4 regions of the Kitasatospora sp. NPDC059673 genome follow, and region 1 is predicted to be linked to each of the others. Evidence: riboswitches for the same ligand, from Rfam matches in the RefSeq annotation. Region 1 holds a riboswitch; each other region holds the start of a gene.
The links. Region 1 has a riboswitch for cyclic di-AMP ahead of ACFV18_RS14640 (transglycosylase family protein). Riboswitches for the same ligand answer to the same signal wherever they lie in the genome.
Positions count from the first base shown of each region.

Region 1 (7,049 bases):
CCGACCGGCCGTGCGCCAGCGCCCACGCGTACGGGCTGCTCGGGCGGTAGCGCTGCACCGCGCCGACCGGGCCGATCGACCACATCCCGCTGCCCGGAACGGTGTGGAACGCCAGCCGGCGCAGCACCGCGGACCGGTCGGAGCGGTCCGGCAGCACCGCGGCCTCGCCGCGCACCATGGACTCCAGTACCTCGACCACCACGGTGTCGGCCAGCCGCGGTGTCGCCGTCTCGGCCAGCTCCCGGGCGGTGGTGGCCAGATCGAGCGTGGTGCCGATCCGGGCGGACGCGTCGTTCAGCAGCGCCAGCCGCTGCTGGGCGGCCTCGACGGCGGTCTCCGCCTCGAACCGGTCGGTGATGTCCACGACCGTCACGCAGACCCCGAGCACCGTGCCGTCCGGCTCGTCCAGCCGGAAACACGCCACCGACCAGGCGTGCTCGCGCTCCGGGTCGGCCGGCGTCCAGCCGTGTGTGCGGGCGTCCAGCACCGATTGGCCGTCGGCCAGCACCTTCATCATCATCGCCTCGACCTGCTGGCCGTCGATGGCCGGCAGCACCTCGGTCAGGCGCCGCCCCATACTCTCCTGCCGAGGCACCCCGTTGATCCGGGCCAGTGCGTCGTTCAGGCGGACGAAGCGCAACTCGGTGTCGAACACCGCCATGCCGACCGGGGACTGGGTGAAGAAACCGTCCAGTACCGCCAGGTCGGAGGCCAGCCGGCGCACCGCGCTGACGTCCGAGGCCACCGCCAGCACCATCGGGGCCCCGTCCGGACCGAGGACCGGAAACGCGCGGAACTCCAGTCGCACCAGGTGCCCGTCGCGGTGCCGCACCGGGAAGACCCCCGAGAACGGACGGCCACTGAGGATCCGGGAGAACAGCTCCAGCACCTCGGGGCGCCGCTCCCCTCCCACCAACAGGTCCGCGGCGCGGGCGCCCACCGCCTGCGCGGCGGGAAAACCGAGCAGCGTCTCCGCGTCCGGACTCCAGTGCAGGATCCGGCCGTCCGACGCGACCAGCGCCGTCGCCACCGGAATGGCCAGCAGGCCGTCGGGCAGCTCCGCACCGCCCTCCGCCAACGGAGAGGTGGGGCGGATCCGGTGACTACCCTGCTTGTCGGTGTCCATCTGGCCACCTGCCGTTCCGGGGGCGGGTACCGCTCTGCCATCCTCGCACGCCGGGCCGCCCGCGCCCAGACGGGTGAGCGCCCGCTATTGTGGACCGGATGGACACCCGTCGGACCGACCCCCAGGTGGCGCCCGGTGGCGCGTAGGCCCCCCGCACCTGTGAGCCCGCTGCCGCAGCGCGACGGCATCGACCCGGTCCACGTGCGGCTGCCCCTCGAAGGCCCCTGGCCGACCGTCCGCGCCTACCTGGAGGAGCGTTACGGCGCCGCCGCCGGCCCCGGACGGATCGCGGCGATGCTCGACGCCGGCGAATTCGCCGGCCCCGACGGGCCGATCGCCCCCGATGCCCCCTACCGGCCCGGCGGCCACGTGTGGTTCCACCGCGAACCCGGGCCGCCCGAACCCGTGGTGCCGTTCCCCGTCGAGGTGCTGTACCGCGACGAGCGGATCGTGGTCGCCGACAAGCCGCACTTCCTGGCCACCACCCCGCGCGGCAGCCACGCCACCGAGACCGCGCTAGCCCGGCTGCGCCGCGACCTCGGCCTGCCCCGGCTCAGCCCCGCGCACCGCCTGGACCGCCTCACCGCGGGCGTGGTGCTGTTCATCGCCGACCCCACCCGCCGGGGCGCCTACCAGGGACTGTTCGAACGGCGGGAGGCCGTCAAGACCTACGAGGCGATCGCCCGGCACAACCCGGCCGTGCCCCTGCCGACCACCGTGCGCAACCGGCTCGTCAAGGACCACGGCCGGCTGGACGCCTACCAGGTGCCGGGGGAGCCCAACGCGGAGAGCCGGGTCGAGCTGCTGGAGGCCCGCGACGGCCTGGGCCGCTACCGGCTCGCCCCGCACACCGGCCGCACCCACCAGCTGCGGGTGCACATGAACGGGCTCGGCCTGCCGATCCTCGGCGACCCGATCTACCCCGAGCTGCTGCCCGAACAGGACCCCGAGAACTACCGGCGTCCGCTCCAACTGCTGGCTCGCTCGCTGGAATTCACCGACCCCGTGGACGGCACGCCGCGACGTTTCGTCAGCGGACGGGTGCTGGCGGCGTGGGCCGATCCGGCCGACTGGCGCGGCTGACGGACCCTCGGAGCGACGGCGAGCGCCTCCTTGTGCGCAGTGTATTGACGGACAGTCTAATAACTTCTACCTTCGCGGCAGTGGCACCAGTCCACCCTCGACCACGCCCCCACCGCGAAGGAGCCGGCATGCCGCCCCACCCTGCCGCCACCCCCGGCGCCCCTGACCGCGAGCGCACCGCCCCCGACCGGGAACGCACCGCCGAACGCCTGCTCGCCTCCTCCGCGAAGCTCTCGTTCAACCCGCTCAACGACATCGACTGGGACGCCGACCCCGTCCCCGGCGCCTACTACTGCCCGCCCCGCCACCTCTCCCTCTACGGCACCGACCTGTGGGAACGGCTGACCGAGGCCGAGCGCATCGAACTCTCCAAGCACGAGGTCGCCTCGATCGCCAGCGTCGGCATCTGGTTCGAGGAGATCCTCATGCAGATGCTGCTGCGCCACGCCTTCGACCGGGACCCCACCAGCAACCACGTCCAGTACGCGCTCACCGAGATCGCCGACGAATGCCGGCACTCGGTGATGTTCGCCCGCATGATCGCCAAGATGGGCGTCCCCGCGTACGGCGCCGGATTCGTCGCCCACAACCTCGGCCGGCTGTTCAAGGCGATCTCCACCCACAGCCAGACCTTCGGCGGCACCATGTACGTCGAGGAGATCCTGGACGCCTTCCAGCGCGAAATGATGAACGACGACACCGTCCAGCCGCTCACCCGGCAGGTCTCCCGGATCCACGTCATCGAAGAGGCCCGGCACATCACCTACGCCCGCGAGGAACTCGTCCGCAAGCGGCTCGGGCCGCTGCAGCGGCGGTGGGAGCAGTTCCTCCTCGGCGTGGTCATCTACTACGCCACCACCGCGCTGATCCACCCCCGGCTCTACGCCGCCGTCGGCATCGACCCGAAGATCGGCAAGGCCGTCGCCCGGGCCAACCCGCACTGGCGCAACACCAGGATCGAGATGGCGCAGAAGGTGATCGGCGTGCTGGACCGGGCCGGACTGGTCGGCCGCGCCAACCGCTGGCTGCTGCGCGCCGCCGGTGTGATCGCCTGAGCGGTTCGACGACGGCGCGGGTCGCAGAGTTGTGATCATCCGGTGTCGAAGTGGTCTTCCGATGATCGAGTGGCGCGGATACAGTGCGAAGCATCGAACGATCCGGGGGGATCCTCATGCGTCGCGCGCCACTCGGCACTGCCGCTGCTGCCGTCCTGCTGCTCACCGCCGTCGCCGGATGCGGCGGATCGACGCCACCCGAGGGCGGTGGGACGGCGGCCACCACCCCCGCCGGGGACTCCGCCGGGGGCACGGCATCCGGCAGCCCGGGGACGGCCGGTGCTCCGAGCGCGGGCCCGAGCGATACCGCTCCGAGCGGCGCGGCCGGCAGCATCACCGTGGCCTTCGCCGGGGACGTCCACTTCGAGGGCCGGACCGGCTCCCGGCTGACCGCCCCCGCCACCGAAACCGCACTCGGGCCGATCGCCAAGACCCTGTCCGCCGCCGACCTGGCGGTGCTCAACCTGGAGACCGCGATCACCGGCCGCGGCAAGCCCGAACCCAAGACCTACACCTTCCGGACCAGCCCCAAGGCGCTGACCGCGCTCAAGGACGCCGGAATAGACGTGCTCTCCCAGGCCAACAACCACGCCGTCGATTTCGGCGCCGACGGCCTCGCCGACACCCTCGCCGCCAAGGCCAACTCCCCGATTCCACTGATCGGCATCGGCAAGGACACGGCCGAAGCCTTCGCGCCCCACATAGCCACCGTGCACGGCACGAAGGTCGCCGTCCTGGCAGCGAGCCAGGTCGACGAACTCACCAACCAGAAGTGGCGGGCCGGCGAGCACAAACCCGGCATCGCCTCCGCGTTCGACGAGAAATCCCTGCTGCGCGCCGTCACCGAGGCCAAGGCGCAGGCTCCCGTGGTGCTGGTGTACCTGCACTGGGGCGAGGAAGGCGTGGCCTGCCCGACCGCCGCACAGAGCGCCCTCGCCAAGAAGCTCGCCGCCGCCGGCGCCACCGCCGTGGTCGGCACACACGCCCACACCATGCTCGGCGCGGGCATGCTCGGAAACACCTATGTGGCGTACGGCTTCGGCAACTTCCTCTGGTACGGCACCTCGAACTACACCGCCTCCGACGAGACCGGCGTCACCACGCTCACCATCAGCACCGACGGACGGGTCACCGGCGAAACGTTCACCCCCGCCCACATCGACGGGCGGGGCGTGCCCGTTCCGCAGACCGGCGGCGCGGCGAAGGCCGCCCAGCAACGCCGCGACGGCCTGCGCGGCTGCACCGGACTGGCCGCCGTCCCGAAGTGACGGCGGCCGGGCCGGGCGGCCGTCAGCCCAGGTTCAGCACCTGGCCCGGGTGGATCAGGTCCGGGTTCTCGCCCACCACCTGCTGGTTGCTCTGGTAGAGACCGGTCCAGCCGCCGTTCAGCTCGTGGGTGCGGGCGATCTTCGCCAGCGTGTCACCCGGGCCGACGGTGTACGGCTGCGGGGACGGGGTCGTGGCGGACGGGGTTTCGGTGGACGGGGGTACGGGCGCGTTGCCGGGGGCGGAGGTGCTCGGGGACGGCGGGGTGGTGGGCTGATCCGGGGTGGACGGTGTGGGCTGCTGGTTGCCGCTGTTGCCCTTGCCGTCCTGGCCCTGGCCCTGGTTGGTGCCGTTGCCGGGTTCGGCGCCGTTGCCGTTGCCGGTCTGGTCGCCGGTGGGCGTGGTGGGGTTCGGGCTCGGGTCGGTGCTCGGGTTGGTGCTCGGGTTGGTGCTCTGGTCGCTCGAAGGGGCCGGGGCAGTCGGAGCGGTCGGAGCAGTCGGGACGGTCCGGCCGTCCGGGGTGGCGGTCGGAGCCGGTGTGGCCGCAGGCGGCTGGGGGTGCGTCAGCTGGATGTAGCGCTCGTACAGGCTCTGGTGGCTGGTCCAGAACCAGCCGCCGTTCTTCTCGTACCAGTACACGTGGTACACCGGGTCGTAGCCGGGCAGGCCGGAGAACACCGGAGTGGCGTTCCGCGGCGCGACGGTGCCGTCCGAGGCGGTGTTGACGGCCGCGATGCCGCGGGCGCCGCGCAGCGAACCCGCCTCGTCCGCCGAGTCGTTGTCGTCCACCACACCGGGGGCGCTGACCGTGCGCAGGCCCGCCGAGTCCGCGCACGAGGCCCAGGGCTGCGGGCCTTCGGTGGCCAGGATGCGTTCGGCGACCGCGATCTGCTGGCTGCGGGTGGCCCCGCTGGGCAGCTCGGCGTACTGGGTGCCGCCGTAGTCGAGCCAGCGCTGGGCGGTGATCTGGAGGCCGCCGTACACGCCGTTGCCCGGGTCGGAACTCCAGTTGCCGCCGCTCTCGCAGTCGGCGACCCGGTCCCAGACCGTGCTCGGTGCGGCCTGCGCACTTGTCACGGCGAGCAGCGGCAGTGCGAGGCCGACGCCGGCGACGCCGGCTGCGGCGATCGCCCGCTCGGCTGCCTTCTCCGCCTGGCTCTGCCGACGATGGCGCCCGGAACCCGTGAAGAGCATGCCCGATCCTCTCCGCACGCCTGCGAGGTGAGCTGTCGGGTTCGGACCGGGAGGAAGGCCCGGCCGCCGCGTACCGGTCGGAGCCGGTGCGGGCGGCTTCACCCCTAGCCGTGGGGGACGGCGACGTACCTGGTTCCCCCGTCCCTGTCCAAGGGTTGTGGTGGTCGACCCGGCAACGCGGCGGACAGGGTTCGGCGTTGCCGCGCGTGGGGCCCGGCGGTGCGGGCCGGATCGAGCCTAATCACTCGAACGGAGTAATCACAAGCTCATCGCGCCTATGTCACGGCCGAGTTGCGTCAGCCCGGTGGTCGGGCAGCCGGGCAGCCGGGCGGGCGGTCGGCCGGCCGGGCGATGGGTGGTCGGGCAGTCGGGCGATGGGGTGATCGGGTGGTCGGCTGCGAAAGTCTGGCCGATCGGTGGGATTGGGGGAGCGGGTGGAGGGGAAGGCGGACAGCCCCGCTTGGGCGGTTGGGTGTCGAGGGTTCCTCAAGTGGCTTGAAAAGCGAGGCAGTTGAGCGAAATCGGCGCATTGGGGGCGTTGTGGATAAATCGCGCGACAGCCACTTCGGAGGCTTCCTACCATCGCGGTGATCGCTGTTCCCCGACCCGCTGTGGAGGTGCCCATGGCTGTGCTGATTCCTGAAGTGCTCCGGGTGGAGCGTCAGTTCGCCCGTCTGTTCGTCGGTCAGTCGTTGTCCGTCCTGGGCGACAGGGTGTCGTTCGTGGCGCTACCGTTCGCCGTGCTGTCGATCGGCGGGTCGGCCGCCGATGTCGGCCTGGTGGCTGCGGCCGGCCTGCTGCCGATGCTGGTGTTCGTGCTGGTCGGCGGCGTGTGGGCGGACCGGATGCCAAGACAGCGGATCATGCTGGCCTCCGATCTGGTGCGGTGCGCGGTCCAGGCGGCCGTCGCGGTGCTGCTGCTCACCGGGACGGCCCGGGTCGGGGTGCTGGCGCTGCTGATGGTGGTGTTCGGGGTGGCGGACGCATTCTTCCTGCCCGCCTCCACGGGGCTGATCCCGCTGCTGGTGTCCGGTGAACGGCTTGGCGAGGCCAATGCCTTGCGCGGGCTCGTCCACTCCGTGGGGTTGGTGATCGGGCCGGTGCTGGCCGGCGCGTTGGTCGCCGTCGCCGGGCCTGGCGGTGCCCTGCTGATGGACGCCCTGAGCTTCGCGGCCAGCGCCGCCGTACTGGCGAGGCTCGGCACAGTGGGCGGGCAAGCCGTCGCGGAGCGCGCCGAGCGGCTCGGATTCCTGGCCGAACTCCGGGTCGGCTGGCGGCAGGTGTGCGAACGGACCTGGGTGTGGTCGGGCATGCTCGCGATTGCG
Region 1 covers NZ_JBHWEN010000010.1:132,890-139,938, forward strand. Annotated here, with positions in the region: gene ACFV18_RS14620 (SpoIIE family protein phosphatase) at 1-1,126, opposite strand, end outside; gene ACFV18_RS14625 (pseudouridine synthase) at 1,262-2,209, shown strand; gene ACFV18_RS14630 (diiron oxygenase) at 2,338-3,264, shown strand; gene ACFV18_RS14635 (CapA family protein) at 3,381-4,532, shown strand; gene ACFV18_RS14640 (transglycosylase family protein) at 4,555-5,724, opposite strand; cyclic di-AMP (ydaO/yuaA leader) riboswitch at 5,728-5,897, opposite strand; gene ACFV18_RS14645 (MFS transporter) at 6,312-7,049, shown strand, end outside.

Region 2 (7,049 bases), on a different contig from region 1:
GTCGTCCCGGCCGGAGCCGGAACGGCCGGCCTCGCCCGCCTGGACGCGCTTGTAGTGGTTGTAGACCGCGACCGACAGCGCCTTCTTGGCGAGGTCCTGGCCGACCACGTACTGGTCCAGGAACTCGTAGATCTCGCGGGGCTTCGGCAGTTCCTCGAAGCGCACCTCGGAGCTCTCGGCGAGCTCCTCCTCGATGATCTCGTTGCACAGGTCGATGCACTCGTCGCAGATGTACACGCCTGGCCCGGCGATCAGCTTCTTCACCTGCTTCTGCGACTTGCCGCAGAACGAGCACTTGAGCAGGTCGCCACCGTCTCCGATGCGTGCCACGAGGTGCTTCCCCTTCGCCAGGGGCCCCGCGGGGGTCGGGGCCTGGTGCTGTGAGACCGGCTGCGCCGTCGGCGGTCGGTCTGGTATCCGACGGTACTCTGCCGAGCCGTTGTTTCCGCCGACTTCGGCCGCTCTGCCCTACGCCCTGGGCGAATTGATACCGAACAGATGCCGTCCCGGGTGCATGACCCGACAGCCATTGTGCCGGGGCGGCGGCCCCGACCGGAACGCCCCGGGGCGGGGCGTACATCACGTACGCGCCGCCCCGGGGCGAGGGTTCAGTCGGTGTACGAGTTCTTCCGGGTCGAGATGATCTGGTCGACCAGGCCGTACTCCAGCGCCTCTTCGGCGGTCAGGATCTTGTCGCGCTCGATGTCCTCGCGGACCTGCTCGACCTCCTTGTTGGAGTGCTTGGCCAGCATGCTCTCCAGCTGCTCGCGCATCCGGAAGATCTCCTTGGCCTGGATCTCCAGGTCCGACACCTGACCGCGGCCGGTCTCGGTGTACGGCTGGTGGATCAGCACCCGGGCGTTCGGCAGCGCCATCCGCTTGCCGGGGGTGCCGGCGGCCAGGATCACCGCGGCGGCCGAGGCGGCCTGGCCCATGCAGACCGTCTGGATGTCGGGCTTCACGAACTGCATGGTGTCGTAGATCGCGGTCAGCGCGGTGAACGAGCCGCCCGGGGAGTTGATGTAGACCGAGATGTCGCGGTCCGGGTCCATCGACTCCAGGCAGATCAGCTGCGCCATGATGTCGTTCGCGGAGACGTCGTCCACCTGCGAGCCGAGGAAGATGATGCGCTCCTCGAACAGCTTGGCGTACGGGTCGTACTCGCGAACGCCCTGCGAGGTGCGCTCGACGAACCGCGGGACGATGTAGCGGCCCTCGGCCCGCATGTCCTCCAGGCGGGCCTTGGCACCGGACAGGCTGGGGATGTTCATGTTCTCAGGTCCTCCGAAGCGTGCGGTCTGGGTTCCGATACCGGTCAGCCGGCCTGGCCGGCGCCGGTGCCGCCGCCGCCCGGGACGTCCGCGGCGCTGTGCATGATGTCGTCGATCAGGCCGTACGCCTTGGCCTCCTCCGGGGTGAACCAGCGGTCGCGGTCGGAGTCTGCGGTGACCTGCTCGAAGGTCTGCCCACTGTGGTGGGCGATCATCTCCGACATCCGCTTCTTGGTGCGCAGCAGCTGCTCCGCCTGGATCCGGATGTCGGTGGCGGAGCCGCCGAGGCCCGCGGAGGGCTGGTGCATCAGGATGTTGGCGTTCGGCAGCGAGAAGCGCTTGCCCGGGGTGCCCGCGGTCAGCAGGAACTGGCCCATCGACGCGGCCATGCCCATGGCGATGGTCACGACGTCGTTCTTGATGTACTGCATGGTGTCGTAGATCGCCATGCCGGCCGAGATCGAGCCGCCCGGGGAGTTGATGTAGAGAAAGATGTCCTTCTCAGGGTCCGCCGCGAGCAGCAGGAGCTGGGCGGTGATCTTGTTGGCGATGTCGTCGTCGACCTGCTGGCCGAGGAAGATGATGCGCTCGTTGAGCAGCCGGTTGTAGACCTGGTCGCCCAGGCCGCCGCCCACGTCGCCGCCGGCGGCGTGCGGTGCCATCAGGCCAGGCATCTGCATCTGCGGGAACGTCACTTAGCCACCTGCTCAGTCGATCTGCGTGTGTGTCGCTGTCCACCGACCCTAACGCGCAGGCCCCGCCGCTGAATCCCCCACGCAGAACTGTTCGCTGTGAGCGCAGGGTGACTGGGCCCCACGCGAACGGGCCCGGGCACCATGCGGTGCCCGGGCCCGTCCCGGTGCTGCGATCCGCCGGATTCCCGGCGGTTACGAGGCTCAGGCCTCGGTGGTCTCCTCGGCGGCGGCCTCGGTGACAACCTCTTCCTCGTCGTCCTCGAACGAGACGACCTCACCGTTGGTGTCGGTGACCTTGGCGGCCTCGACCACCAGGGCCAGCGCCTTGCCGCGGGCGACCTCGCCGACCAGGAGCTGGACCTGGCCGCCCTGGACGACCTGCTGGGCGAACTGGTCCGGGGTCAGGCCGGAGCCGGCGGCGCGACGGATGAGGTGCTCGGTGAGCTCCTCCTGGTTGACGCCCAGCTCCTCGTTCTTGACGATCTGGTCCAGCACGAACTGGGTCTTGATGCCCTTCTTCGCCTGGTCCTCGGTCTCCTTGTCGAAGTCCTCGCGGGACTTGTCCTGGGAGGCCAGGTAGGTGTCGAGGGTCAGGCCCATCGGCTCCAGCTGGTGGTGCTCCAGGTTGTGCTTGCGGGTGCCGATCTCGTCCGCGAGCAGCTTCTCCGGGTAGTCCATCTCGACCCGGGTCAGCAGCTCGTCGAGGACCTTCTCCTGGGCCTGGGTGGCCTGGTCGAACTCCTTCATCCGCTCAAGGCGCTTGCGGGAGTCCCCGCGCAGCTCCTCCAGGGTGTCGAACTCGCTCGCGAGCTGCGCGAACTCGTCGTCCAGCTCCGGGAGTTCCTTCTCCTGGACGGTGGTCACGGTGACGGTGACCTCGGAGTCCTTGCCGACCTGGGTGCCACCCTTGAGGGTGGTGGTGAAGGTCTTGGCCTCGCCGGCGGACAGGCCGATGACGGCCTCGTCGATGCCGTCCAGCAGGCGGCCGGAGCCGATCTCGTAGCTCACGCCGGTGGCGGTGCCGTCCTCCGGCACCTCACCGTCGACCTTGGCCTCCAGGTCGATGACCACGACGTCGCCCTCGGCGGCGGCGCGCTCGACATCCTTCACGGAGCTGAAGCGCTCGCGCAGCTGCTGCAGCGACTTCTCGATGTCCTCGTCGGTGACCTCGACCGGGTCCACCACGACGGCGATCTCGGCGAAGTCCGGCAGGGTGACCTCGGGACGGACGTCGACCTCGGCGGTGAACTTCAGGTCACCGCCGTCGACCAGGTTCTCGACACCGGCGATGTCGGTGATGTCCGGCTGGCCCAGCACGTCGATCTGGCCCTCGTCGACGGCCTGCGTGTAGAAGCGCGGAAGCGCGTCGTTGACGGCCTCCTCCAGCACCGCGCCACGGCCGAAGCGCTGGTCGATGACCCGGTTCGGGATCTTGCCCTTGCGGAAGCCCGGGACGGTGACCTGCTGGTTGATCTTCTTGTACGCCGCGTCGAGGCTGGGCTTGAGCTCCTCGAAGGGCACCTCGACGGTGAGTCGAACCCGGGTCGGGTTCAGAGTCTCGACGGCGCTCTTCACGGTTAGGTCTCCTAGGGGGCTTGCGGTCAGGGCGATAGGCGGTTGGGGCTGCAATGCTGTCCGTACTACCGCCAGCGGTCCATCCTACCGGTACCACGAAAGCGACTGTGCCCGGCACCGGGTGCACGCCGGAGCAGGCCCACCGGGCCCGCGCCCCACAACGACAACAGGGCCCCGCCCACGGACGAGACCCTGCCGCACGGTCGGGGTGACCGGATTCGAACCGACGGCCTTCCGCTCCCAAAGCGGACGCGCTACCAACCTGCGCCACACCCCGTGGTGCCGAGCAGAAGAGTACACGTCGGGCCGCCTCCGGCCGGGGCGATATTCGCGAGCCGACAACGCGGAAGGAGTGTGCAATCCACCGGCTCGACCAGGTACCCTGATCCAGTCCTCGCCACCGCGACGCGGTGCGGGTACGCCTTTGCGGGTGTAGCTCAATGGTAGAGCCCCAGTCTTCCAAACTGGTCACGCGAGTTCGATTCTCGTCACCCGCTCCACGCGGCCAACGGCCCCGACTGCCAACGCAGTCGGGGCCGTTGCCGTTCCACGGCGCGGTCGCCGCTTCCTGGACAGCCCGAAGGCCCCGGGCAGCCTGGGTGGCTGCGCGGGGCCTTCGGGGGGTGAGGCGGGGATCAGACGTTGACGCCGTGGGCCGCCAGGTAGGCGACGGGGTCGATGTCGGAGCCGTAGTTCGGGGTGGTGCGGATCTCGAAGTGCAGGTGCGGGCCGGTCACGTTGCCGGTGGCGCCGGAGAGACCGATCTGCTGACCCGCCGTCACGGCCTGGCCGGCCGAGACGGAGATCGAGGACAGGTGGGCGTACTGGGCGTACTTGCCGTCGGCCAGCTTGATGATGACCTGGTTGCCGTAGGCGCCGCCGTTGCCCGCGGAGACCACGGTGCCCGCGGCGACGGCCTTGAGGCTGGTGCCGGTGGCGACCGGGAAGTCGATGCCGGTGTGGTAGCCGGAGGCCCAGTTGGAGCCGGCGACCTTGTAACCGGTGGTGACCTTGCCCGGCGCGGGGGCGACGTAGGTGGCGGACGCGCTGGTGCTCGCGGCGGCCGGGACGGCGGTGACCGCGGCGGCGGCCGGGGCCGGGGGCACGGGCTGGGCCTTGACGGTGCCGGTGGTGGCCGACTTGACGGTGCCGGTGGCGGCCGGCTTGGTGGTGTCGGCCGGCTTGACGGCGACCTTCGGCGCGGCGGCGGTGTCCGTGGAGGTGGACTTGGCGGCCGGGGCCTTCGCGGGGGCGGCGGCCTGGCCGTTGATCGCCAGCTTCTGGCCGGGGAAGATCAGGTCGGGGTTGCCGCCGACCACGGAACGGTTGTCCTGGTACAGCTTCTCCCAGCCGCCGTCGACGTGCTGCGCGGCAGCGATCTTGGACAGGGTGTCGCCGGAGGCGACCCGGTAGCTGTGCGGGGCGGCGGCGTCGGCGACGGGGGTGGCCTCCGCCGTGACCGTGGCCGGGCGGCTGCCGGCCTGGTCGGTGGAGGTGTGCGCGGAGGCGGCGGTGACCGGGAGGCCGATCGCGGCGCCGGCCACACCGGTGGCGATGGCGATCCGGGCGATGGTGGCCAGGCGCGGCTTGCGGTGCTTGCCCTGAGCGGACATGAAGGCGTTCCTCTCCGACGCCTGCGAGGTGAGCTGTCGGGTTCGGGCGAGAGTTGCCCGGCCGCGGAACTGCGGCTTCACCCCGAGCCGTTCCCGGTTGTTCCCGGGCCCGGCGACTTACCTGTGGTTCCCCCGCTCCTGCCGTGGCGTGGTATCTGGTCGGCACCGGACGACGGCAGGACTAGGCGTTCCGTCCGGTGGCCCGCCCGGTCGCTGGCCGGGCTGCGGAGGAAGCAAATCCCACGGCCCGTGAGGCTGGCAAACGCCGATCGGCCCCGCTCCCGGGATCGGGAAGGGGCTGACGATCCACCAGGTCACGCTGTGCCGACACCGCCACTGCGGTGCGCGTACGGGATCATGACGGTGCGCGTACGAACCCCGCACGGTGGGCGACTTCGGCCACCGTGCGCGTTCGGGCGCGGACCTGGCGTGACGTCGCGGGTGAGCCTGGTCACCCGCGGGCAGGCCGAATGGACGGCGCGGGGGTGCATCCCGCCCGTCGTGGCGTGCCGCCGGGGAGCCGACAGGCCGTCAGCCCGCGATCGACGCGATGGCCTTGGAGACCGAGGTGAGGAACTGCTGGATCGGGCCGGCCATGGTCGACTGGCTGAGCATGAAGCCGAACAGGGCGGCGACGATGGCGTGCCCGGTCTTCAGCTGCTTGTTGCGAATGAAGATCGCGACGATGATGCCGAACAGGACAAGCGCGGAGACGGAGAAGGCCACCGGGACTCACTTCCTCGATTCATGGCGGGGGTTCGGTGGAAGCCGGCGTTGGCTCCCAGGCGGAAACCGGCCCCTGCCCCCCGTGTCCCCACCACTCCATCCGGACTCAGTGTGGTCTCTCGTGCTGAGTGCGTAAAGGACTTGCCCGGTCGCTCGGTGCCCGAACCCGCCTGGCAGGACTGATTTTCGCCGACCGCGACGATAGCGGACTGGTTCTGACAACCCGTCGGCGGGCGGCGGTCGGTGCTGGCCGGCGCGGCAAACCGGCAGGCAGATCCGGCATCGGCGCCCGGCCCGGGCGGCGTACCGGAATTGGCCGAAGATCATCGCCCGGGTTTGACACTCCGTGGACACTCCGCGCTCACCGAGTCTGCACCTGACGGAAGTTCAGCGGCGCCAGATCAGCAGCACCGCGCGGTCGTCGTTGACGTGCTTGGCGACGGTGTCGATCAGCCGGACCGCGGCGCCGGACCGGACCGCCCCGGGGGCGGTGGCGACCAGCCGGTCGGCCTCGCCCATCAGCCGGTCCATGCCCTCGGTGAGGTCGCGGCCGGGGATCTCCACCATGCCGTCGGTGCACAGCATCAGGAGGTCGCCGGGGCCGAGGGTGCCGCGCACCCCTTCGAACTTGGCCTCGTCGTAGATGCCGAGCAGCGGGCCCTCGGCCTCCTTGACCTCCCAGTACCCGGCCCCGGCGAGGCGGTGCATGCCGGGCAGGTGGCCGGCGGAGAGCAGTTCGTACTCGCCGGTGTCCAGGTCGACCACCAGGTGGACGGCGGTGGCGAAGCCCTCCGCCCAGTCCTGGCGCAGCAGGTAGCCGTTGGCGGCGGGCAGGAAGTCGTGGGCGGGCAGCGAACCGAGCAGGCCGCCGAAGGCGCCGGACAGCAGCAGGGCGCGGCTGCCGGCGTCCATGCCCTTGCCGGAGACGTCGGCGAGGACGGCTTCGAGCATCCGCCCGCCGGGGCCGGTGCGGGCGGCGACCATGAAGTCGCCGGAGAAGGACTGGCCGCCGGCCGGGCGCAGCGCGGTGTCGGTGTGCCAGCCGTCGGGCAGGTGCGGGAAGCGGCCCTGGATCCGGATCCGTTCACGCAGGTCGAACAGCATGGTGGAGCCGCCGCGCCAGGGCACGCCGATCCGGCGGCGGAACTGGGCGACCAGCAGTCCGGCGA
Region 2 covers NZ_JBHWEN010000011.1:159,290-166,338, forward strand. Annotated here, with positions in the region: gene clpX (ATP-dependent Clp protease ATP-binding subunit ClpX) at 1-330, opposite strand, end outside; gene ACFV18_RS15725 (ATP-dependent Clp protease proteolytic subunit) at 609-1,271, opposite strand; gene ACFV18_RS15730 (ATP-dependent Clp protease proteolytic subunit) at 1,316-1,945, opposite strand; gene tig (trigger factor) at 2,168-3,541, opposite strand; tRNA gene ACFV18_RS15740 (tRNA-Pro) at 3,745-3,818, opposite strand; tRNA gene ACFV18_RS15745 (tRNA-Gly) at 3,968-4,041, shown strand; gene ACFV18_RS15750 (peptidoglycan DD-metalloendopeptidase family protein) at 4,177-5,154, opposite strand; cyclic di-AMP (ydaO/yuaA leader) riboswitch at 5,160-5,313, opposite strand; gene ACFV18_RS15755 (hypothetical protein) at 5,686-5,880, opposite strand; gene ACFV18_RS15760 (PP2C family protein-serine/threonine phosphatase) at 6,268-7,049, opposite strand, start outside.
Region 2: linked by a shared signal. The riboswitch ahead of ACFV18_RS15750 (peptidoglycan DD-metalloendopeptidase family protein) and the one ahead of ACFV18_RS14640 (transglycosylase family protein) in region 1 are both predicted to bind cyclic di-AMP.

Region 3 (7,049 bases), on a different contig from region 1:
GACTCTTGCATCTGCCGTGAGCGCAGAGGACCATGGTGCACGTGCACTTGCACGCCCTTGGCAACCCCGCGGGCTCCGCGTCGACAGCTTGCGCGATTCCGCACACCCGTCCCGGCAACGCCCGTGCGTCGCTGGGTACTTGCGTGTGCGCGCAGCGGTCGGGCGCGGCGGCAGAGCGGCCGAGCGAGTCGGAGGTGACCGGCATGACCCCGGTGGGTCCCGCCGTGTCCGCCCCCTTATGGGAGGAGCTCTTCATGAGCACCGGTACCGCCGTGGCGACCGACCCGCATGTGGTCAGCTGCACCCTCGCTCCCCGGTTCGAAGCCGTGCGCACCGCGCGGGAGTTCGCCCGGATCACCCTCGACACCTGGGGCCTCGGCGATCTCTTCGACGATGTGGCCCTGGTGGCTTCGGAGTTGGTGACCAACGCGCTGCGGCACGCACTCGGCCAGCACGAGCCGTCCCGCGTCCCGGCCCAGATCACTCCGCAACCGGCCGTCGGCTCACTGCCGATCCGGATCAGCCTGGTGCACCGGGCCCCACAGGTGGTGTGCGCGGTGAGCGACCCGTCCAGCGCCGGCCCGATCGCCCGCGAGGCCGATTTCGTGGCGGAGTCCGGCCGCGGCCTGCACCTGGTGGACTCCTTCTCCCGTTCCTGGGGCTGGCACCCGCTGGCGGGCGCGGGCAAGGTGGTGTGGGCACTGTTCGACGCCCCCGCGTCGCAGGCCGCCATCGAGCCCCCGCTGCCGAACCTCGGCCGGCACCGCCGCTCCGCCTGACGCGCCGCTCCCCTTCTTCTCTCCTCCGCGGCCGAGACCAGGAAAGCAAGAAGGCCGTCGCGGGATCTCCCACGACGGCCCGACTGTACGGCCGTTGACACGCCGTCAGAGCGCGCTGCCCAGGTGGTCGAACTCCCCGTCCTTCACGCCGAGCAGCATCGCGTCGATCTCCGCCCGGGTGTAGACCAGCGCCGGCCCGTCGGGGAAGCGCGAGTTGCGCATCGCGACGTCACCGTTCGGCAGCGCGGCGAACTCGACGCAGTTGCCCTTCGAGTTGCTGTAGCCGCTCTTCTGCCAGACCACGCCCTCGAGGTCCGTCGCCGCCATGCCGTTGTACGCCTCACCCATCGTTTTCTCCCCAGACCCTGGTGAATGCCTCACTTGACGTGATGATAGCTCGGCTGCACGTGCATCAGCATGGGATATTTCCCGTGCAGAAGAACGTGCCGATGCCGTCACCAAGCCTTCACGAGAACGCAATTGACGGTGCGTAAGCGGACACAGCCGGGCGAATCGGAATCCGATCCATGACCGTCCGCACACAGCCGTCAGCGCGTTGTCGATCATCACCGCCCGTCCCACGCCTCACAGCCAGTCACAACTCGCGCTGTGATGACCGTCACTTCCTGGCGGAAAGCCGCCCACTGTCGGCATCCGGCTGCAAGGCACGCTGGGCAATGACCTACGATCTGGCGCATGAGCACCGCAGCCATCCCGGGCGCGCCACTGCCCGTCCGTACGCCAGGCTCCCGTGCGCGGGGGCGCCACCGCCGTCCCGAGCGCCCCGAGATCATGGCCGGTTCGCCTGCCCTGGTGCTGGCGGTTCCGGCCGTCGCCGGGCCGGAGACCCGTCCGGTCGTCGACGAGCTGCTGTCCGTCGTGCGCGGCGACCAGCCGGGCATCGAGGTGACGGCCGCTTACCTGGGCGGCGAGGACGCCTCGACGGTGGCCGATCTGCTGAACGCGGCCGCGGAGGCCGGCCGGAGCGCGCCGGTGGTGCTGCCGCTGGTTCCGGGGCCGCACGAGTTCCTGCCGGAGCTGCACAAGTCGGCCGCCGAGACCGGCGCCCAGGTGCTGGACCCGCTGGGCCCGCACCCGCTGCTGGCCGAGGCGGTGCACGTGCGCCTGTCCGAGGCGGACCTGGCCCGCGCCGACCGCGCCCGCCTGTTCGCGATCGCCACCGCCGCCGACGGCGTGGTGCTGACCACCACCGGTGGTGAGGAGGCCGCGGCCGCGGCCGGCATCACCGGTGTGCTGCTGGCCGCCCGGCTCGCCGTGCCGGTGGTCCCCGCCGCGCTGGACGTGCCCGGCTCGGTCGCCGCGGCCGTCGCGCACCTGAAGTCGACCGGCTGCGAGCGCCCCGCGCTGGCCCCGCTGGTGATCGGCCCCGAGGCCGACCCGGAGCTGCTGGCCGCGGCCGCCGAGGAGACCGGCTGCCCGAGCGCCGCCCCGATCGGCGCCTACCCGACGGTGGCTCAGCTGATCGCCTCCAGCTACCTGGCGGCGCTCCCCGAGCCCACCCAGGAGCAGTTGGAGGCCGCCGAGGCCGCCGCCGAGCAGCGCACCACGCCGGGAGCGCACGCGGCGCGCTGACGCGTCACCCGAGGACCGCGACGGGCGGGAGCAGCGCATCGACGCGTTCCCGCCCGTCGTGCTTTCGTTCCGGCCCAGGCCCTGGACGCGTACGGGCGGGCGCCGAGCCGGTGACGCGTGCGGGCGCCCGGACGGTAACGCGCCCGGCCGGTGACGCGTGCGGGCGCTCAGCCGGTGACGCGCCCGGTGCGCGGCGCGCCGTCGGTGAACTTCAGCGTGGGCAGCTCCACCTGACGGGGCGGTGTGGGCGCGGTCGCGGGGCTGGTGGCGGCGCTCCACGGTCCGGCGGCGAGGCCGGGGCGGGGTTTGCCGAGCGCGAGGGTCTCCGACTGCCCGGCCCTGCGGAACAGGATCTGCTTGGGCGCGGGCGCGTCCGGGTCGAGCCACAGCTCGGGGCCGTCGCCGAACTCGCAGTCCAGCACCGCGATGTCGTCGGGCTTGCCGTCCCCGGTGGCCCGGAACGCCACCCCGGCCTTGCGGTGGCCGGTCAGCCGGCTGCGGCTCAAGGTGACGAGTTCGCCGTCGAGTTGGTGCTTGAGGGTGGCCACCGCGTAGTCGGACTGCCCGGCGGCGTCGATCAGCAGCCCGTCGAACACGGTGCCCTTGTCGCGGCCGAGCGCATGGACGGCGATCCCGCCGGCGGCGTTGCCGTACAGCACCGACGCGGTGTACGCGAAGTCGTTCAGGTAGGCGCCGTGCTCGATGCCCCAGCCGCCGTTGTGGTAGGCGGCGAACCGGGTGACGGTGTGCGGGTGTTCGGAGTTCTGCCAGACGAAGATGCCGTTCTCCAGGTTGTTGTGCGCCAGGCAGTTCTCGAACGTCCACACTCCCTCGCTGGTCTCCGGCCACTCGTACCCGGAGGCACCGGTGGCGCCCTGCACGCCGACGGCCACGCAGTCCCTCGCCGAGGAGCCGGTGCCCGCGCCGAGACTGAACCCGGTCAGCCGGTAGCCGCGCGGGTTGGGCTCGAACACCGTCCGGGAGGCGACGCACCCCACGTAGGCGATGTCGTCGGACGGCCCCTGCGGGGTGCGGGTGTCGATCGGGCCGTCCCACCAGTACGCGTCCTCCAAGGTGTTGTGGGAGATGCAGCCGCGGAAGGTGATCCCGTGACTGTTGTGCGGCACGAACGCGTGACTGCCGGCATCGCGGACCACCACGCCCTCGACCACCGTGCCGCGCGAGGTGTCCAGCAGCATGTGGAAGTGCAGCCCGTACCGTCCGAGCACCGGTTCGCTCACGGGCTGCCCGTTCCACTTCTCCTTCCCCACCGCCCGCGGCCCGACCCGGCGCAGCGCCGCATGCCGGACGTCGGCCGGCCGGCTGGACGTCAGATGGACGTGCGCCCGCCCCTGCTCGGTGCCCTCGACCCGGACGTTGCGGGTCAGGTTGAGCACCTCCGCGCCGAACACCGCCCCGCCGCCGAGGCTCACCCGCGGGTGGGCGTGCTGGAGCGGAGCGGTGAGGGTGACGTTCGGGCCGTCCACCCGCTGGACCGTCACCAGGTCGTAGGAATCGGAGAAGCCCTCGGCGTCGGGCGGCGCGGTCGGCGTGACGGCGAGTTCGTCACCCACCTGCCAGCCCTCGGGTGCGGCCGCCAGCTTCAGCACGGCGTCCCCTGCCTTCAGCTCGGTGGCGGCCCGCACCCACGCCGTGCGGGGCGCGCCGTCCAGCCGCAGGTAGCCGCGGCCGGTGACCCACAGGCCGGTGTCGGTGTCGACGACGCTCATGCCGCCGCCCTGGAAACGGCGCTCGTCGATGTCGGGAAAGCGCAACGTATGGGTGTGCGCCGCCTCGGGCGCGAGCGCGAGCGTGCCGCGGACCTCGACGTTGCCGGTACTCTCCAGCGTCAGCGACCGGTCGGTGGCGAACACCAGCGACCCGCCGGTGTCGATCAGCAGCGAGCCGACCTTGGCGTCCCCGTCCAGCACCACCTTGTCGGTGATCCGCACGGCACTCCCCGCCCCGGGCACCTTCCCGCCCCACCCCTTGGCGTCCGACCACCTCCGCCCGCCCTGGTCCACCGCCCCCGCCACCGGCTCCGCCCCGGCCAGCGACTGCCGCAGCACCACTCCCCCACCGACGGCCGTCACCGTCCCGACCGCCAGCCAGGTCAGCATTCGCCGCCGGCCCAGCAACGGCCGCCGGTGCCGCCCGTTCTCCCACTGCTCCACGATGGCCGCCTCCCGAAACGCGCAGGGACTCCGAATCGTCGGGGGCAGCATAGGTGGCGGGTTCGGTGGAAATCGGCGACTTCCGAGGCGACTAAGCATTCTGACGTACCGTCATCCACCAGTTCGGCAGAAATGGGTGACGGGGGCAATTCCATGACCCGTCAGCAATGGGCCCTGGACGCCGGAGCAGAGTGGACAGAAGCTCACAAATCACCCATCGACTGACTCCCAAACAACCACAGAAGTGAACTTTCGCCTGACAAGTGCCATAACCACCCAAAACGGGCACAAGATCGACAACTTCCTGACGGCAGCCCAGTTCCGGCCACGCACAGCGGAGTTCGTCCGGAATTCCTTGATCGCATTTTCCGGGCCCGGTGACGGCCGTCACAGGAATTTGCGAATCGTCCTTAAATCCGCTTAATCTCCTGCCCACGTTCGTGGACACACGGACCCAGCTCGCCCGGAACGCCGAATCCTGCCGCCGGGTGGGCCGGCTCATGCGAAACGCACCGCGGCAGGGGCGGGGGAACCAGGTAAGTCGCCCTGGGGCGGTCCTGACGGACCGGTCCGGGGCTTGGGGTGAAGCCGGGCGCGCCGAGAGGTGCGCGCGGCCGGGCAACTCCAGCCCGAATCCGACAGCTCACCTCGCAGGCGTGGGAGAGGAACGCATCTTCATGCTGCCCATCAGCGCCAAGCGCGCCCGCCGTCTGATCGCCACCACTGGTGTGGTGGGCATCGGCCTCACGGTTCCCGGCCTGGCCGCGGGTACCGCCTCCGCCGCGTCGGTGGCCACCTGGGACAAGGTCGCGCAGTGCGAGTCCAGCGGCAACTGGTCGATCAACACCGGTAACGGCTTCTACGGCGGCCTGCAGTTCACCGCCTCCACCTGGGCCGCCTTCGGCGGTACCGCCTACGCCCCGCGCGCCGACCTGGCCACCAAGGACCAGCAGATCGCCGTCGCCGAGAAGGTGCTCGCCTCCCAGGGCCCCGGCGCCTGGCCGGTGTGCTCCGTCCAGGCCGGTCTGACCAAGGGCGGCGCCGCCCCGCAGGTCAACACCTCCACGGGCTCCACCACCGCCCAGACCCAGGCCCCGAAGCCGGCCGCCCAGCCGCAGGCTCCGAAGCAGACCCAGCAGGCGGCCCCGCAGCAGCGTCAGGGCCAGGCCCAGAGCCGCCCGCAGGCCCCGGCCCAGCCGCAGGCCGACCAGGGCGCCCAGGCCGCCGGCAGCTACACCGTGGTGGCGGGCGACTGGCTGTCCGCCATCGCCCAGCACCAGAACGTCGAGGGTGGCTGGGAGAAGCTCTACGAGCTGAACCGCTCCGTCCTCACCAAGGGCCCGGACATGATCTACCCGGGTCAGAAGCTGGCGCTCGGCAACGTCGCGGTCGCCGAGACCCCGGCCAAGCAGTCCGCCCCGGCCCGCAAGTCCTCCGGTTCGACCCCGGCGCCGAGCACCCCCGCCCCGGCGCAGCCGAGCACCCCCGCCAAGCCCGCCACCACCACGACCGCCACCACCGCCACGACCGCCACCACCGCCCTCAAGGCGACCGGCTCCAAGGCCGCGGCGGTCGACTTCGCGCTGTCGAAGGTCGGCCAGCCGTACATCTACGGCGGCACCGGCAACGGCGGCTGGGACTGCTCGGGCCTGACCCAGGCCGCGTTCCGCCAGGCCGGCATCAGCCTGCCGCGCGTGGCCGCGGACCAGGCCGACTACTCGACCCGGGTCTCGCTGAACAGCCTGCAGCCGGGCGACCTGCTGTTCTGGTCGAACAACGGCGCCAACTCGGGCGTCTACCACGTGGCGATCTACATCGGCGACGGCAAGTACGTCGAGGCCGCCAACCCGAAGTCCGGCGTGAAGACCGAGACCATCGCCAACTGGGCGCCGGACTTCGCCGGTCGGGTCTGAAACGCCTGACACCGCGCACACGCGCATGAGGTGACCGCACCGCGGACACCGCTGCCCTCGGGGACCCTGGTCGGCTCCGGGGGCAGCGGCCTATTCTCGGCCGAAGGCCAAAGGCCGGAAGCGGTCCCGAGACCCTGGAGCGGTGTGCGATGGCGAAGGTGACGATCACGCTGGACGCGGACCTCGCGCTGGAGGCGATGATGCGCCTCGGGGTGAGCAGCCCGCAGGACGCGGTGGAGCTGCTGGTGCGCGACTACCTGTCCACCGGCCGCCGCACCCAGGCGCGCACCGGCGGCAGCCGGGACGGCGAACGCTTCGCCGGCCCGGCCCCGTCCGTCGAAGACTGACCCGGCAACGCCCGGCGCAGAGCCAACACCCGTTACGCCGAGAGGCCCTCGGCACCGCCTACCGCCGCGACAGGGCAGCTCTCCGGCCGAACACCGCTGCGGCCCCCGTCCGACGAACGAACGAGGGCCGCAACTACCGCACCAACAAGCTCAGTTGCGCGGACCGGAGCCGGTGGAGCCACGCATCACCAGCTCCGGCTGGAACATGAACTCCGAGCGCTGCGCCGGGTTTCCGCCGACCTC
Region 3 covers NZ_JBHWEN010000007.1:9,703-16,751, forward strand. Annotated here, with positions in the region: gene ACFV18_RS10715 (ATP-binding protein) at 255-779, shown strand; gene ACFV18_RS10720 (DUF397 domain-containing protein) at 885-1,127, opposite strand; gene ACFV18_RS10725 (sirohydrochlorin chelatase) at 1,476-2,372, shown strand; gene ACFV18_RS10730 (hypothetical protein) at 2,540-4,546, opposite strand; cyclic di-AMP (ydaO/yuaA leader) riboswitch at 5,045-5,218, shown strand; gene ACFV18_RS10735 (transglycosylase family protein) at 5,203-6,459, shown strand; gene ACFV18_RS10740 (hypothetical protein) at 6,609-6,806, shown strand; gene ACFV18_RS10745 (LacI family DNA-binding transcriptional regulator) at 6,957-7,049, opposite strand, start outside.
Region 3: linked by a shared signal. The riboswitch ahead of ACFV18_RS10735 (transglycosylase family protein) and the one ahead of ACFV18_RS14640 (transglycosylase family protein) in region 1 are both predicted to bind cyclic di-AMP.

Region 4 (7,049 bases), on a different contig from region 1:
TGGCGGCCGTTCGGGACCTGGTGACCGACGGCGCGCGGTGGAGCTACCGCAACGAGGGCGGGCGCTGCGTCGCCACCGAGCGGATCGACCGGGGCCTGGGGCGCTGAGCGCCGGTTACTCGCCCAGGCCGAGTGAGAACGCGGCCTCCAGGTCGTGCTGCGAGTAGGTGCGGAAGGCGATGTGGGTCTCGGTGTTGGAGACGCCCGGGACCTTGTTGAGGCGGCCGGGGATCACGTCGGCCAGATCCTCGTGGTTGCGGACCCGCACCATCGCGACCAGGTCGTAGGTGCCCGTGACGGAGTAGACCTCGCTGACACCCTCGATGGCCGCGATCGCCTCGGCGATCTCGGGGATCCGGTCGACGCTGGTGTTGATGAGGACGATCGCGGTGATCACTGAGCAACTCCTGTTCGAGAAGGTGCGCCCAGGGTATCGCCCGCCGGACGGGCGGCCCAGGCGAACAGCCAGCCCGTCACGAAGCCGATCACATGCACCAGATAGGCCACCCCGCTGCCGCCGGAACTGACGGACCACCACTGCAGCGCGAACCACAGACCGAGCACCAGCCAGGCCGGGAAACGCAGCGGCAGGAACAGCAGGACCGGCACCAGCACCGTCACGCGTGCCCTCGGCCACAGCCGCAGGTACGCGCCCAGCACCCCGGCGATCGCGCCGGACGCGCCGACCAGGGCGCGCATCCCGTCCGCGGTGTGCTCCTCGGCCACCGCGTAGCCGTAGGTGGCCAGGTAGCCGATCGCCAGGTAGCCGGTCAGGAAGCGGATCCGGCCCAGCCGGGCCTCCACGGCCGGGCCGAAGACGAACAGGAACAGCAGGTTGCCCAGCAGGTGCAGCCATCCCGCGTGGACGAACAGCGAAGTGAGGACGGAGAGTTCGGGGATCTTGGAAGGGGTCGGCGGCAGCGCGCAGCCCGGGGTCGCCGGGGCGAGCGAGGACAGCTGCTCGGCCGTCAGGGGCCGGCCGCTCAGCAGCTCGGCGGGCACCGCGCCCCAGCGGTGCTCGTAGCGCTGCTCGGCGCAGATCCGGGCGTCACCACTGCCGTACACCGGGTTCAGGCCGGCCGGGCCGGCCACCAGGACCAGCGCGGACAGCGCGATCAGCAGATGGGCGACGACCGGGGTGCGGGCGGTCCCCCCGGCCGTCGGCGAACCGGCCCGGGCGGGGGCGGAGAGCACCATGCCGGTGAGCATTCCTCGGGGGCGCACCCACGACACCGGGCGCTGCTCCGATCGGGTGAGCGTCCGGGCAGTGGACCGGTGACCCGGCCGCCCAGGCACAGGCAATAGGGTGGAGGCCCGTAAACGGGGACCAGTCGAGAGGGACCACTGATGACCATTGCCGCGCCGACCGCCGAGACCCGCTGGCGCTGCACCCTGTGCGGCAACCTCACCCGCTTCGACGTCACCCGGTCCGCCCGGGTGATCGACTTCCTGCACTTCGACCTGTCCGGCGAGTCGAAGGTGGAGGAGACCCAGGTGCTCGCCGAGACCATCGAGTCGGTGCGCTGCCGCTGGTGCAACGCCGTGGACCAGGTCGAGCTGGTGGCCCGCCCGGGCGCCGAGGAGCCCACGGACGGCGACCCCGCGCAGGGCTGACGCACTTCCACCGCCCCGCGTCCCCGTCCGCGCCCCGGACCGGGGCGCGGGGCGGACTCGTCGGTGGGGTGCTGTCGGTGCGGCACGGTAGACGGGACAATTGCAAGCAGCGGCGGACACCAACGCCCCCGGCACCCGCCGGGGCCCGCCCGGACCAGGATCGGAGCCGAGAACAGTGGCGGAGGCAGCGAACGCGCCCGCGGGCACGGACGGGACCGCGCACGCTCCGGTCGATCCGGAAACCGGCCCCGTCGAGAGCGCCGAGGCGGCCACCGAGGAGGCCGGCGGTGACACGGCCGGCCGGGTGCTGCCCGAGGGCGTGCGCCGCCGGGTGGTCGGCATCGCCTCCGACGCGCTCGGCGGCATCGCCCCCGGCGAACTGCCCGCCGCGCTGCGCCCGTACGCCAAGTTCACCGCCGCCCGGCGGGCCAAGCACGCGGCCACCGCGCTGGCCGCCGCGCTGGAGTCCGACCCGGCGTTCCGGGTGCGGATAGCCGAGCGGCTGCGGCTCGGCCAGCCCGACCTGGTACGCGCCCTGGAGGCGGGCACCGTACCGGCCGCCGCCGACCCGATGGACGTGGCCGCCGCCGCCTACCTGGTACGGCCCACCGGCTGGGCCCGGCTGGTCGAGGAGGCCGGCGAGCAGGCCGAACGGGTCGACGCCGAAGGCGCCGCCGCCGAGGCCGCCCGGCTGGCCGAGAAGCTCCAGGAGGAGCTGGCCGAGGCCCGTACCGCCGCCCGCGCCGAACTGGAGCGCCACCGCGCCGAGTCCGAAGGGGTGCGCCGGGAGGCCGACTCGCTGCGCAAGAAGGTCCGCTCGCTGGAAGCCGACACCCGTCGGGCGCAGGCCGAGAGCCGCCGGCTGGCCGCCGAGCTGGAGGCCGCCCGGGCCGCCGCCGCGGCCGAGCGCGGCGCCGCCGAGATCGAGGCCCGTCGGCTGCGGCACCGGGTCGCCGAGCTGGAGGCCGCCGTGGAGACCGGGCGGCGCACCGCCCGGGAGGGCCGCAGCGTCGAGGACATGCGGCTGCGGCTGCTGCTGGACACCGTGCTGCAGTCCGCGCAGGGCCTGCAGCGGGAGCTGGCGCTGCCGGTGACGGCGCTGCGCCCGGCCGACCTGGTGGAGGCGGTGGAGCCCGGATCGGCCTCGCCGCACGACGTGGCCCGGCGCGGCCTGGCCGAGGACGACCCGGCGCTGCTGGACCAGCTGCTGGCCATTCCGCAGGTCCACCTGGTGGTGGACGGCTACAACGTGACCAAGACGGGGTACCCGCAACTGCCGCTGGAGCAGCAGCGGTTGAGGCTGCTGGGCGGTCTGGCGATGCTGGCCCAGCGAACCCAGGCCGAGGTGACCTGCGTGTTCGACGGTCAGGACCTGGACGTTCCGGTGATCATGGCCCCGCCGCGCGGCGTGCGGGTCCGGTTCAGCCGGACCGGGGAGACCGCGGACGAGCTGATCCGCCGCCTGGTGCGGGCCGAGCCGCAGGGCCGGCCGGTGGTGGTGGTCTCCGCCGACAAGGAGGTCGCGGACGGGGTGCGCAAGGCCGGCGCCCGCCCGGTGGCCTCGGTTCTGCTGCTGAACCGGCTGTCGCGCAGCTGAACGTGCTGACGGGCGCTCAGCGTCATTGGGGCGTCCGGAGTGTGTCGGTGTGGTGAAGAGGGGCGGAGAAGCGAATCCGGGAGCCCCCCGGGAGTGGACGCGGAGGTAGGGACTTCACTAGGGTCTGGCGTCAAACCTATATTCCGGACTATCGCTCTAACGGGTGAGTCCAGAGGAAGAAGGAGCACCGCCTTGGCCTCCCACCGCCGTCCCAAGCAGCCGAGTCGCGCCCGGGTGACCGTGCTCACCGCTGCCGCCGCGACCGCGGTCGCCCTGTCGGCCCAGGTGAGCGCGCACGCCGCGCCGGCCCAGCCGAACAAGGACGAGATCAAGGCGCAGGTCGACAAGCTCATGGACGAGCAGGAGCAGGCGGCCGAGAGGTACAACGGTGCCAAGGAGAAGGCCGACCAGCTCCGCAAGCAGGCCGACCAGCTGCAGGACCAGCTGGCCCGCGGCCAGGAGCAGCTGAACGAGCTGGCCTCCGGGCTGGCGGCGGTGGCGGGCGACCAGTACCGGCACGCGGGCGTCGACCCGTCGATGCAGCTGATGCTCTCCGCCGACCCGGACAAGTACCTGGACCAGGCGTCCTCCTTCGACCAGGCCGCCGGCACCCAGGCCGACACCCTGAAGTCGCTGAACGACCAGCAGCGCCGGCTGAACCAGCAGAAGCAGGAGGCGGCGACCGTCCTGGCCGAGCTGGACGGTCAGACCCAGGCGCTGAACGACTCCAAGAACGAGGTCAAGAAGAAGCTGGAGGAGGCGCAGAGCCTGCTCAACCAGCTCTCCTCCGCCGACCGGCTGTCGATCACGCGTGGCGACGGCGCGGCCTCGCGCGGTGCCGAGCGGGTCGACCTGGCCAACCTTCCGAAGGCCGGCGGCTACGCCGGGATCGCGGTGCAGAAGGCGCTCGACAAGCGCGGTGCGCCGTACGTGTGGGGTGCGACCGGCCCGAGCAACTTCGACTGCTCCGGCCTGATGGTGTGGGCGTACGCGCAGGCCGGCGTCTCGCTGCCGCGCACCTCGCAGGCGCAGGGCAGCTACGGCACCAGCGTGGGCACCGACTGGCACAACGCCCAGCCCGGCGACCTGGTGGTCTACTACGGCGACCGGCACCACGTCGGCATGTACATCGGCAACGGCATGGTGGTGCACGCGCCGCACACCGGTGACGTGGTGAAGACCATGAAGGTCGACGCCATGCCGATCTCGACCATCCGTCGGGTCTGACGGCCCGACAAACCGGACATACGCCCTTCAGGGCGACAATTGACGCGCTGTGACACGCCCGGGCGGGTCGAGATCCTGCTGTGATCTCGAACACGTCCGGGCGTCGCGTTTTTCGGGTGGGCGGTGGGAAATGCTACGCACTGTGCAACGGATCCCTTACGTTCGGTCAGATTCGTAATCGAAATTGACTCAGATTCAGATTTTTTTCCGACAAGGATTTGAACGGATCACGGATCGGTTACTAGGGTCATAGTTCGACCGCCGCAGAGTCGATCGCCCAAGGGGGGCGACGGTGGGGGTCGCCGCCGAGTCCGTGACGCAGCGGGCGGATCGTCAGAACGAGATCCGCCGACGGGGATACCCCTGCGGGGGTGCTGTCGAACGGAGCCGGGGAACCACGTTCCCCCGGGGTGAATCGGCGCCAGGTCGGCCGCGACAGTGGCCGGTGAGGCGCTGTAGGGCATCTCTTCCGGCCCGAACCCGTCAGCTCACCCGGTAGGCGGTGTGAGGAAGAAGGAGTCCGCCTTCGTGGCGTCCCATCGCCGTCCCAAGCCCGTCGGCCGTGCCCGGGTCTCGATTCTCACTGCCGCTGCCGCCACCGCCGTCGCGCTGTCCGCCCAGAGTGGTGCGCACGCCGACCCGGCGCCCACCAAGGACCAGGTCAAGCAGCAGGTCGACCAGCTCAACGAGCAGGCCGAGGTGAAGACGGAGGCGTTCAACGCCTCCGTCGAGAAGCAGCAGAACCTGCAGAAGCAGGTCTCCCAGTTGCAGGACCAGCTGGCCCGGCAGCAGGACCAGGTGACCACCGTTCAGGAGCGCCTGGCGACCATCGCGGCCGAGCAGTACCGCAACGGCGGCATCCCGCAGACCATGCAGCTGATGCTCTCCAGCAACCCGGACAACTTCCTCGGGCAGGCCGGTGCGCTCAACACGGTCGGCGCCACCCAGTCCGACCTGCTCAAGAGCTTCAAGGCCGAGCAGGCCAAGCTCGACGGGCAGCGCAAGGAGGCCGAGCAGAAGCTCGCCGAACTGGACACCACCACGAAGGCCCTCAAGGCCGACAAGGAGGACATCCAGTCCAAGCTGGCCCAGGCGCGGGAGCTGCTCAACACGCTCACCCAGAAGGAGCGCGACGAGCTCGCCGCAGCCGAGGCCAAGGCCGCCGACTCCTCCCGCAGCCAGGCCGAGCGCGCCTCCCGCGGCGACAGCACCCGCACGGACCTCAGCGCCCCGGCCCCGGCCGGCTACGCGGGTGCCGCGATGAACGCCGCGCTGTCCAAGCTGGGCAGCTGGTACTCCTACGGCGCGGCCGGCCCGACCACCTTCGACTGCTCCGGCCTGATGCAGTGGGCGTACGCCCAGGCGGGTGTCTCGATCCCGCGCACCTCGCAGGCCCAGGCGGGCGCCGGCACCAGCCTCGGCACCAACATCGCCAACGCCAAGCCGGGTGACCTGATCATCTACTACGGCGACCAGCACCACGTCGGCATGTACGTCGGCAACGGGCAGATCGTGCACGCCCCGCACACCGGTGCGCAGGTCCGCTACGAGTCCGCCACCGTGATGCCGATCAACAAGATCGTCCGGATCTGACGGCCGCTCGGAGCCTTCGGCCCGGCACCCCGCGCAAGGGGTGTCGGGCCGCTCTCGTTCCGGTGTCCGATTCGCGGTCGAATATTCGAAGTTGTCAGGGTTTGGACTGAATCCGTCCGACTCGCTAACCTCTGCCCCGGCCCCCCGTGCGGACGGCCGCCCGACCCGCGGGCGGCGGCGGAGGCCGGAGCGCAGGAACGGAGTCGTCGCACGTGCCCGTGCACCGTCGCCCCCCACTGCCCGGTGTCCAACGCCTCGCCCGAGCCCTGGCACTCACCGCCGCCGCGACCGGCGCGATCCACCTCGGCGTCGCCCCGGCCGCCGCCGCCCCGGCCGATCCGCCCGACCGCACCGACGTCAAGGCGCAGGTCGACCAGCTGTACGAGGAGGCCGAGCAGGCATCCGAGAGGTACAACGCCGCCCAGGAGCAGCAGAAACGGTTGCAGCGCGAGGCCGGCGCCCTGCAGACCCAGGTCGCCGCCGGGCAGGACGAGCTCAACCGGCTGCGCGCCGACCTCGGCGCGGTGGCCGCCGCCCAGTACCGCGCCCAGGGCCTCGATCCCACCCTGCGGCTGATGCTCGACAACGACCCGGCGTCCTACCTGGCCGGCGCCCGCTCCCTCGGCCAGGCCACCGCCCGGCAGAACGAGACGCTGCGCGACCTGCACGAACGACAACGCCGGCTGGAGCAGCGCCGTCAGGAGACCACGGTCAAGCTCGACGAACTGGAACAGGCCCGGCACCGGCTGGCCGCCGCCAAGGACGAAGTCCGCGCCCGCCTGGCCCGGGCCCGGCAGCTGCTGGGCGGCCTCACCGCCGCCGACCGCGACCGGCTGGCCTACGACGACGACGCCCGCGCCGCCCGTGGCGCCGGCCGGTTCGACCTCGGCAACGAGCCCCCCGCCTCCGACCGCGCCGCCGCCGCGCTGAACGCAGCCGTCTCGAAGATCGGATCCTCGTACGTGTACGGATCCACCGGCCCCAGCACGTTCGACTGCTCCGGTCTGATGTACTGGGCG
Region 4 covers NZ_JBHWEN010000006.1:46,520-53,568, reverse strand. Annotated here, with positions in the region: gene ACFV18_RS09620 (aminotransferase class V-fold PLP-dependent enzyme) at 1-107, shown strand, start outside; gene ACFV18_RS09615 (Lrp/AsnC ligand binding domain-containing protein) at 115-396, opposite strand; gene ACFV18_RS09610 (rhomboid family intramembrane serine protease) at 393-1,223, opposite strand; gene ACFV18_RS09605 (hypothetical protein) at 1,347-1,613, shown strand; gene ACFV18_RS09600 (NYN domain-containing protein) at 1,918-3,210, shown strand; gene ACFV18_RS09595 (NlpC/P60 family protein) at 3,403-4,437, shown strand; cyclic di-AMP (ydaO/yuaA leader) riboswitch at 4,774-4,955, shown strand; gene ACFV18_RS09590 (NlpC/P60 family protein) at 4,966-6,030, shown strand; gene ACFV18_RS09585 (NlpC/P60 family protein) at 6,243-7,049, shown strand, end outside.
Region 4: linked by a shared signal. The riboswitch ahead of ACFV18_RS09590 (NlpC/P60 family protein) and the one ahead of ACFV18_RS14640 (transglycosylase family protein) in region 1 are both predicted to bind cyclic di-AMP.